4 regions of the Nocardia sp. NPDC056564 genome follow, and region 3 is predicted to be linked to each of the others. Evidence: riboswitches for the same ligand, from Rfam matches in the RefSeq annotation. Region 3 holds a riboswitch; each other region holds the start of a gene.
What was found. A riboswitch is a leader RNA that binds a small molecule or an ion and turns the genes downstream of it on or off. The one in region 3 is predicted to bind cobalamin.
Positions count from the first base shown of each region.

Region 1 (2,195 bases), on a different contig from region 3:
TCGCGCGGCCGGATGAAAACGATGGCGGGGCGCGGCTTTCCGTCCGTCGGCGCGGCCAGCGCGCGCAGATCACCGGTCGCGCCGCCGGCCACGATCGCGGTGAACTGCGCCTCGATCAGGCCGTTGCTCGCCGCGTTACGAGAGAAGATCTTCTCCCGCAACACCTCCCGGAGAACCTCACCGAGCTCGGCGAAGCGGATGCCGGGCGGTATGCCGCCACCGCCGTGGGCGAGGAAGCGATCCCGGCGCGCATAGGTTTCCACCGCGAGCCGCAGCAGCCGGCTCTCGCGCGCACCGGGCAGCCAGCGCATCCAGCGCACCATGTCCTCGCCCGCGCCGCGGCTTTCCGGCCGGACCGCGTTCAGGTCCACCGGCGTGCAGTCCAGGATCACGCCGACCAGGCGGCGGTCGCTGTCGAGGTGGATGTGTTTGGCGACCTCCAGCGCGATCACGCCGCCCATGCTGTGCCCGACCAGCACCACGTTCTTCAGGCCGGACAGCTCGGCGGCGCGCACGATCAGGTCGGCGATCACCTTGGTGTCGATACCTTCGTTGTCGTAGCGGATCGCCCACACCACGCCCATCCCGCGCAACGCGGGCAGCGCGGCGGCGGTCGAGCTGGCGTCCAGGCCGCCGAGGCCGACCATGTCCACCACCACGGTGTCCCAGTTCTTCGGATCGGCCGGGGCGGCGACGGGCAGGATCGCGGGATCGGTGCGCGCCAGGCGCGCCTGCTCCGGTTCGACATCGAATTTCAGGTACTGGGCGAAAACGACGAGGACGGCAGCGAGAAATACCACCACGCGCAGGACTGCCGACCTGGTCCGGCGCAACGTCTTCCACTCGTGCCACAGGCTGGTGTCCCGTAGCCGGGCTTTGCGTCGCGCGTCGTCCCAGTCCGAGACAGTGGACGGGTGCCGGTCATCGAACGGCGACATCTATCCCACCGTACGTAAGGGTGTGGATGGTCGCCATTCCGCGCACAACCCTGGCGACAGGGTTAACCCGACCGACCGGTAGAGTTTCTCCGTCATCCCTGGCGGGTGCGAGAATCCGGTGCAATCCCGGAACGGTCGCGCCACTGTGATCGCCCTCCCCGGCGAGAGTCAGACCTCCCCCACCAGGACAACTCTGGAGAGGCCGCGACTTGCCTGTGGAGCATTACCGATGAGCCGTGTGCGCGCGGCGTTCATCTTTCCCCTGCTCGGGGCGCTACTGATCGGCGCGATGGTGCTGGCCACCGGGTTCGGCGCGGAGACGCTGCCGGTGTCCTCGGTGCTGGAGGTGCTGCGCCAGCGCGTCACCGGGCAGGCGCCCGCCGATTTCGGGCTCGACACCATCGTGTGGCAGCTGCGCGTGCCGCGGACGGTGCTGGCGGCGATCGTCGGGGCGGGGTTGGCGTTGGCTGGGGCGGCGATGCAGACGCTGGTGCGGAATCCGCTGGCCGATCCTTATCTGCTCGGGGTGTCCTCGGGCGCGGGTGTGGGTGCGGCCGCGGTCATTACCTCGGGGTTGTTCGCCGGTGCCGGGGTGTGGGCGTTGTCCGGCGGGGCGTTGGCCGGGGCGTTCGTCGCGGCGGGGTTGGTGTTCCTGATCGCGGTGGTACAGGGCGGGTTGACGCCGTTGCGGCTGGTGCTCACCGGGACGGTGCTCGGATCCGCGTTCGCGGCGTTGAGCAGCTATCTCATCTTCCGGCGTCCCGATCCGGCCGCGGCGCAGTCGGTGCTGTTCTGGTTGCTCGGCAGTCTCGCCGGGGCGGACTGGACGCGAATCGCGTTGCCGCTCAGCGTGGTCGTGCTCGCCGGGGTTGCGCTGCTCGCGGCGAGCGGGTGGCTCGACGCGCTGACCGTCGGCGCGGATACCGCGGCGTCACTGGGGGTTCCGGTCAAGCAACTGCGGATCGGATTGTTCCTGTTGCTCGCGGTGCTGGTCGGGGTGCTCGTCGCGGTCTCAGGGGGCATCGGCTTCGTCGGCCTGGTCGTCCCGCATGCCGCCCGCCTGCTCGTCGGGCCGCGCCACCGCGCTCTGCTGCCCGCCTGCGCCCTGTGCGGAGCGCTGTTCCTCGTCGTCGCCGACGCCGCCACCCGAATCCTGGTTCGCCCCACCGAAATCCCGGTCGGCGTGCTGACCGGGCTCATCGGCGCGCCCGCGTTCTTGATCCTGATGGGGCGTCGGCGCTATCGGTTCGGTGAATC
Region 1 is NZ_JBHTUR010000013.1:198,308-200,502, reverse strand. Features, by position in the region: gene ACFQ9K_RS29120 (alpha/beta fold hydrolase) at 1-938, opposite strand, end outside; cobalamin riboswitch at 1,001-1,137, shown strand; gene ACFQ9K_RS29115 (FecCD family ABC transporter permease) at 1,168-2,195, shown strand, end outside.
Region 1: another riboswitch for cobalamin. It lies ahead of ACFQ9K_RS29115 (FecCD family ABC transporter permease); the one in region 3 lies ahead of ACFQ9K_RS16255 (methylenetetrahydrofolate reductase).

Region 2 (2,195 bases), on a different contig from region 3:
GCCAGCGGTTCGATGATCAGCGACAGCAGGCCGATCACGCCGATGCCGAAGGTCAGCAGGAGCCGGGCCCAGCGGGCGCCGTGCGTCATCCGGATCGCGACGACGAGCACGACCAGGTAGATCCCCAGTCGCACAGCGAGTCCGGTGGCCAGCCCGGCCACGTCGACCTCGTCGCGCTCCAGCAGCAGCGCGGCCTGTTCGATGGCCTCGGCGACGCCGGCCAGCAGCGCGACCACCAAGCCGACGAACGCGACGAGGACGGCGCGCGGTGGTTGCGCCGGTGCGCCCGCACGCAGCGGTGCGGGCCAAAGAGAAAGGGCAGTGCCGGTCATGACACCGACACTGCCCTTCGTCTCGTGGACGCGGATCAGCCCGCGGTAGCGATCGACTCTCGTACCGGAGTATCAGCGCGCGCGGCGAATTCGCTGAGCGCGGCGAAGCCGAGGGCAAGGCAGGCCCACAGCGTGGCGGTCTCGCCGAGCGAGGCCACCCGGAACTGCCACAGCAGCGTCGCCGGGAAGTCCGCCTTGACCTCGTTGATGCCGGGCAGCAGTACGTAACCGACGATGGTGACCAGAACGAACGCGGCCACGCCGCCGATCAACCGCACGGTGCTCAGCTGACCGCGCAGCGCCTTGTAGACGTACACGCCGATGCCGACGGCCGCCAGGCCGAGCAGCACCGCCGCCACCCAGAGCAGGGTGCGCTGATTGATCGTCTCCGGATCGCCCACCGCGGGCGGGTTCGCCGGGTACTTGAAGAACGGCACCGCCACGATCGCGGCCCAGCCGCCCAGCCCGAGCGCCAGCGCGAGCTTCGGCCCGGACAGCGTGCTGTAGCGCCGGGCGACGTTCGCGACCGCGGCGAAGATCGCGCCGAGCGCGAGACCGGCCAGGCCGAGCGCGAGGAACTGTCCCGCCTTCTGCCCGGTGCGGCTCACCAGCGGTTCTTCCTCGTCGCCGTGCGAATGTCCGCCGCTCGCCTCCGCTTCCGCGCCGGGGGCGTGCTCGGCCGCCGCGGAATTGGCTTCCTCGATGGCGATCGCGGCGTTGATCTTCGGTTCACCGACGAAGAAGCCGACCGACGCGGCCAGCAGACCCGCGATGAGACCGGCGAGCAGACCGCGCAGGAGCAAAGTCTTCAGCGAACCGGTCAAGGGGAGTGCGGCACTCAGTGGCACGGAAGCCCCAGCAGGTGGCGTCCATCGTGCATCAACTCGTGCATGTACATCCCGCTGCGCGAGATGACGCCCTGATCGAAGCCGACCAGGTACAGCGTGAGCAGTGCGAGAAGAACGACACCCACTGTGACGAGCACAGTGGCCAGAGTTTCGTTTGCCCGGCTCGGCGAATGCACGATAGCCATGCGGTCCTCCTAGGGATGCGCGTCCCGTCGAATGGGTTGCGAAGGTGCCGGTGTCTGGCTTTCCGGCACCCAGGGACCCGGTGCATGGAACACAGTGGCGCGACCGCTCCGGAATTTCACCGAATTACCGCATCACCCTCGCGTTTTGTCATTCGAACTGTGACACCTGGAGGCACCCGCCGTCAACACGACCAGCACGGTCGCGCCCCGGCGTCGGGCGAGTCGCCGGACGGGCCGGCCCGCCCGGCGCGGGTGGTCAGGTCAGCCCGCGGGCTTGGCCGCCACGTCCAGCACGACCTCGAATTCCAGCAGCGACGCACCGGTGGACACCGGCTTCTGCCGCTCGCCCGCGTGCGCCTCGCGGGCCGGGCCGTCCCGCCACGCGGCGAACGACTCTTCCGAATCCCACTGGGTGACAACGAAGTACCGGTTGTCTCCGGCGACCGGCCGGAGCAACTGGAAACCGAGGAAACCCGGCGAACCCTCCACCGCGTGCGCCCGGTGGGCGAACCGCTTCTCCAGTTCGGGGCCCGCGCCCTCGGGAACCTCGATCGCGTTGATCTTCACAACAGCCATGGGCTCGACAATACGACCCGCGGGCGAGTGCCAGGTATGGGCCGTATCGGGGGTCGTGCGCACCGGTCGCCCCGGAACGGCAGAATCGGCGGGGTGTTGCATGACGAAGGCGGAGCGGGCGAGCCGATCCTGCTGTTGCACGGACTGATGGGCAGCGCCAGGACCTGGCACGACCAGCTGGACTGGCTGCGCGACTACGGCCACGTCTACACCTTCGACGCGGCCGGGCACGGCAGGCCCGCGCCGGACGAGCT
Region 2 is NZ_JBHTUR010000021.1:34,052-36,246, forward strand. Features, by position in the region: gene ACFQ9K_RS36395 (hypothetical protein) at 1-332, opposite strand, end outside; gene ACFQ9K_RS36400 (CbtA family protein) at 368-1,180, opposite strand; gene ACFQ9K_RS36405 (CbtB-domain containing protein) at 1,171-1,365, opposite strand; cobalamin riboswitch at 1,393-1,548, opposite strand; gene mhuD (mycobilin-forming heme oxygenase MhuD) at 1,627-1,941, opposite strand; gene ACFQ9K_RS36415 (alpha/beta fold hydrolase) at 2,035-2,195, shown strand, end outside.
Region 2: another riboswitch for cobalamin. It lies ahead of ACFQ9K_RS36405 (CbtB-domain containing protein); the one in region 3 lies ahead of ACFQ9K_RS16255 (methylenetetrahydrofolate reductase).

Region 3 (2,195 bases):
ATCTCGAAGTGGCTGGCCGAGGGCAAGATCAAGCCGCGCGAGCACGTGGTCGAGGGCGGAGTCGAGCGGTTCGGCACGACCCTCGAGATGCTGTTCACCGGCGCGAATACCGGGAAGCTGCTGCTGGCCGTCTGAGTACGTATGACGGAATCCGATGACTCGCGCGGGGTGATCGACCGTCTCGCTCGACCGCGGCGTCAGGCGCTGAGCGGGGCCGCCGTGACCTCGTAGCCGAGGTTGGTGAGGACCTCGGTGGTCGCCTTGGCGAAATTGAGCGTGATGAAGTGCAGGCACGGCGCGCCCTCGTCGATCAGGCGCTGCGCCATCTCGGTGGCGATCTCGATGCCGGCCGCGCGCACCGCGGCGCGATTCTCCTCGGCGCCGGTGCCCGCGGCGGCGCGTAGCCGCCGCATGATCGACTCGGGCAACGCGCGGCCGCTGAGTTCCTCCGCGCGCGCGATGGTGCGCAAGGAGGTGATCGGCATCAGCTCCGGGATGATCGGCTTCGCGCCCTGTTCGGCGTCGGCGGCCGCGACCCGATCGCGCAGGCGCAGATAGTGATCCACCTCGAAGAACATCTGGGTGATCGAATAGTCCGCTCCGGCACGGAGTTTCGCGGTCAGGAACCGGGCATCGGTAGCCAGGTCGGGGGACTGGTGGTGTCCCTGCGGGAACGACGCGACGCCGACGTTGAAGTCGCCGAGACCCCGCACGATGCGCACCAGCTCCTCGGCGTACTCGACGCCCTCGGGATGCCTGTGCCACTCGCCGAGCGGATCGCCGGGCGGATCGCCGCGCAGCACGAGAATATTGCGGATGCCGCAGTCGGCGTACGAGCCGACCAGCGCGCGCAGCTCGGCGATGCTGTGTCCGACCGCCGTCAGGTGCGCGACCGGCAGCAAGGTGGTCTGCTGCGCCAGCTGTCCGGTGATCCGGGCGGTGCGGTCCTTGGTCGATCCGCCCGCGCCGTAGGTCATCGAGACGAACGCCGGATGCATGCGCTCGAACTCCCGCACCGTGCGCCACAGCCGCGCCTCGCCCGCGGTGTCGCGCGGCGGATTGAACTCCACCGAGAACGGCACCCGCGCCCCCGAGTGGATGCGCAGGCTGTCGACGACCGAGGGGACGCCGGGGACTGCCGGTGTGATTCGAGCAGGGAGCCCGTGATTCGAACGGTCACGTCCGGGGATGGAAGGCATGGATGAACTCCAGGTCAGCGGCCAGTGGCCGCCGCCGGTAACGAGTCGCCGCCGAGGAGCCCCACGAAGCATCAATCCCGTGCCCGGGTCTACTCGGCGTCGCACCGATGCCCGAGGCGACGACCGCCGGATACGGTGTACCCGGCACAATCGGCAGGTCTGCGGGCTCTTGGGCGCCGACCCGGACTCGGGTACGGTCCCGGAGTTTCACCGAGTTCCTCTCACCGGCCACACGCTCACGCGCGAAACCGATTCGACGCCATCGCGCGGATCAGGGGCTCCTCGACTCCGCCTCCGGCGAACCAGTTGCACTCGCGAATATAGCGAAGTCCTCTGGGATCACCAAGGACGAGGGGGCACTGTGGCGTGGTGACGCGCCGAAATCAAACCACGGGTCGGTTTGCGCTGGGCAGGATATCATCGTTGCACGCGGTGTGGTGCTGGACCGAGATAAGCGTGACACCGCGGATGGTCATCGAGAAGCGGGGTAGAGGTCATGGTCGCGGAACCGGTCCGGATCACCGGGATCGACGCGCGGGTCGCCGAGCGCGGCCCGACCGCTCTGCGCATCGCGATCGGTGGCCAACTGCGCAAGCTGCGCGAGGCGAAGGGCATCACGCCGGTCGCGGCCGGGAATCACATCCGTGGTTCGCACGCCAAGATCAGCCGGCTCGAGCTCGGCCGGACCGGGTACAAGGAACGCGACATCCGGGATCTGCTGACCCTCTACGGCGTCACCGATCCCGATGAGCGCGAGATGTTCCTCGACCTGGCGCGCAAGGCCAATCAGCCCGGCTGGTGGCACCGCTACAGTGACCTGCTGCCGCCCTGGTTCGAGACCTATCTCGGGCTCGAGGGCGCCGCCCAGTCGATCAGAACCTTTGAGGGTCAACTGGTTCCGGGTTTGCTGCAAACCGAGGACTACACGCACGCGGTCATCGAGGTCAGCCAGCAGAACGCCGAGGCGGCGCGGCGGGTGGAGCTGCGCGCGAAGCG
Region 3 is NZ_JBHTUR010000005.1:336,913-339,107, forward strand. Features, by position in the region: gene ACFQ9K_RS16250 (NADP-dependent oxidoreductase) at 1-135, shown strand, start outside; gene ACFQ9K_RS16255 (methylenetetrahydrofolate reductase) at 198-1,199, opposite strand; cobalamin riboswitch at 1,334-1,467, opposite strand; gene ACFQ9K_RS16260 (helix-turn-helix domain-containing protein) at 1,696-2,195, shown strand, end outside.

Region 4 (2,195 bases), on a different contig from region 3:
CGCACCTGCGCGTCGTTCAGGCGTGGGTCGCTGTGCCGGGTCGCCAATGCCGCACGGGTGTCGGCCAATTCGGCGCCGATCGCGTCGGTGCCCGCGGCCAGCGCGGTGGCCAGCAGCCGGACCTCGGTCACCTTCTCGGTGCCGAACGCCAGCCACGAGCGCAGCCGCTCGTCCAGTTTGGTCTCCGCGGCCAGCGTATACGGCACGTGCAGCAGCGAGCAGGAGGTCGAAACCGCCACCGACGCAGCCGAACCCAGCAGCGTGCCCAGGGTGGACAGCACGGCGTCCAGGTCGGCGCGCCAGACGTTGCGCCCGTCGACCACGCCCGCCACCAGCAGCTTGCTCGCCAGTGCGGGCACCCCGGCCACATCGGAAACGGTTGTGCCCGCGGTGAAATCGAGCGCGATGCCCTCGATGTCGGTGCCCGCCAATGCGGTCAGCGCCGCGTCGGTGTGGCCGAAGTAGGTCGCCACCACGATCGCGGGACGCTCGGACGCCGCGGACAGCTCGGTGTAAGTGCTTCGCACCAGGGCGAGTTCGTCGTCGGTGAGGTCGGTGACCAGCACCGGCTCATCGATCTGCACCCAGCCGATGCCGGCCTCGGCCAGCTGCCGGAGCAGGTCGCGATAGAGCGGAACCAGCTCGGCGAGCCGGTCCAGCGGCGCGCCGCCGGTGGCCTTGGCCAGCTTCAGGAAGGTGATCGGGCCGATCACCACCGGACGGGCCGGTGCGCCGAGCGCCAGTGCCTCGCGCACCTCGCCGAGCAGCTTCTCCGGGTTCAGCGCGAACACGGTGTCCTGGTCGATTTCCGGGACCAGGTAGTGATAGTTGGTGTCGAACCACTTGGTCATCTCCAGCGGTTCGACCGTCTCGTTGCCGCGCGCGGCGGCGAAGTACCGGTCCAGCGGATCGGCGATCCCGGCCACCCGCGGCGGCAGCGCGCCGAGCAGCAGGGCGGTGTCGAGCACCTGGTCGTAGTACGAGAAGGTGCCGACCGGGACCGAATCCAGGCCCGCGGCCAGTAATTCGGTGAGCTGGGCGTGGCGCAGGTCGCGCGCGACCGCATGCAGCTGCTCGGCGTCGATCTTGCCCGCCCAGTAGGCCTCGGTGGCCCGCTTGAGCTCACGCCGCGGTCCGACCCTAGGTAGCCCGAGAACCGTTGCGGTGAACGGTGTCTGATTTACAACAGTCACGTTGTCTCTCCAGTGCTGGTGTCGTAGGCCCTCGCCATACGGGCGCACGCGGGCTACCGGAGATATGCCAGGAGATTCCGACAACAGCGCCCCGACACATCACGTACTGGTAGAACCGCGCGCCCAGATCCACGAGGCGGTGGCCGTCGGATACGGCGTATCCGACACGGCTGGCAGGTCTTCGGACTCACAGGCACCGGCCTCTCGGCCGACCTACTGGCCGTCGCTTCCCGGGTCTGACACCCAGTGCGTGTGACGGCGGTCGTTCCTGCTTACCGCTGCGGGACAGTCCCGGATTCCCACCGGGTTCCCTCTCGCCCGTCCGCCCTTTCGGGGCGGGCGAACTCGGCTCCGCGACACGACGACGGGGCTCCATCTCGTACGCGCGCGGTGAACCAGCTGCGCCAACCAGCATAGGGGGCGTCCGGGGTGCGTGGGGCGGCCGGGCGGAGAAGCCGGCGAAGGCCGATCGCCCGGCCGCCGAGATTTGGTCGATTGTCCAAGTCTGTGAGGAAGCCCACGGAAGTCCGGTGTAGCCCGAATTTCCGAATTGTGTCTAAAGTTGTCACCCTTGGGGGAGGGCTCCAGCGTGGGGAATCGATAGCAGGAGTGCTTGTGGTGACTGAACGGTCGGTATCGATCGTCATTCCAACGTACATCGGGACGGCCGAGGGCCGTGATCTGCTGGATGTACAACTAGACGCCTTGACACGTCAAGATTACATGGGGGAATTCGATGTTTTGATAGCCGACAACGGCTCGCCTGTCAATGTAAAGGCTCATATTGAAAGCCACGCGGCGAGGGATCGGCTCGGGCTCGCCTATGTCGACGCCTCGGGGACCCCGGGTGCCGCATTTGCACGGAATGTCGGAGCCGCGCACGCCACCGGCGAGACGTTGCTGTTCTGTGATCACGACGACCGCGCGCATCCGAATTGGATCAGCCGCATGCTCGAGTTCCTGGACGAGGGCTACGACCTCACCTGTTCTGCGATCGAGGGC
Region 4 is NZ_JBHTUR010000002.1:312,228-314,422, forward strand. Features, by position in the region: gene metE (5-methyltetrahydropteroyltriglutamate--homocysteine S-methyltransferase) at 1-1,193, opposite strand, end outside; cobalamin riboswitch at 1,348-1,553, opposite strand; gene ACFQ9K_RS05420 (glycosyltransferase) at 1,812-2,195, shown strand, end outside.
Region 4: another riboswitch for cobalamin. It lies ahead of metE (5-methyltetrahydropteroyltriglutamate--homocysteine S-methyltransferase); the one in region 3 lies ahead of ACFQ9K_RS16255 (methylenetetrahydrofolate reductase).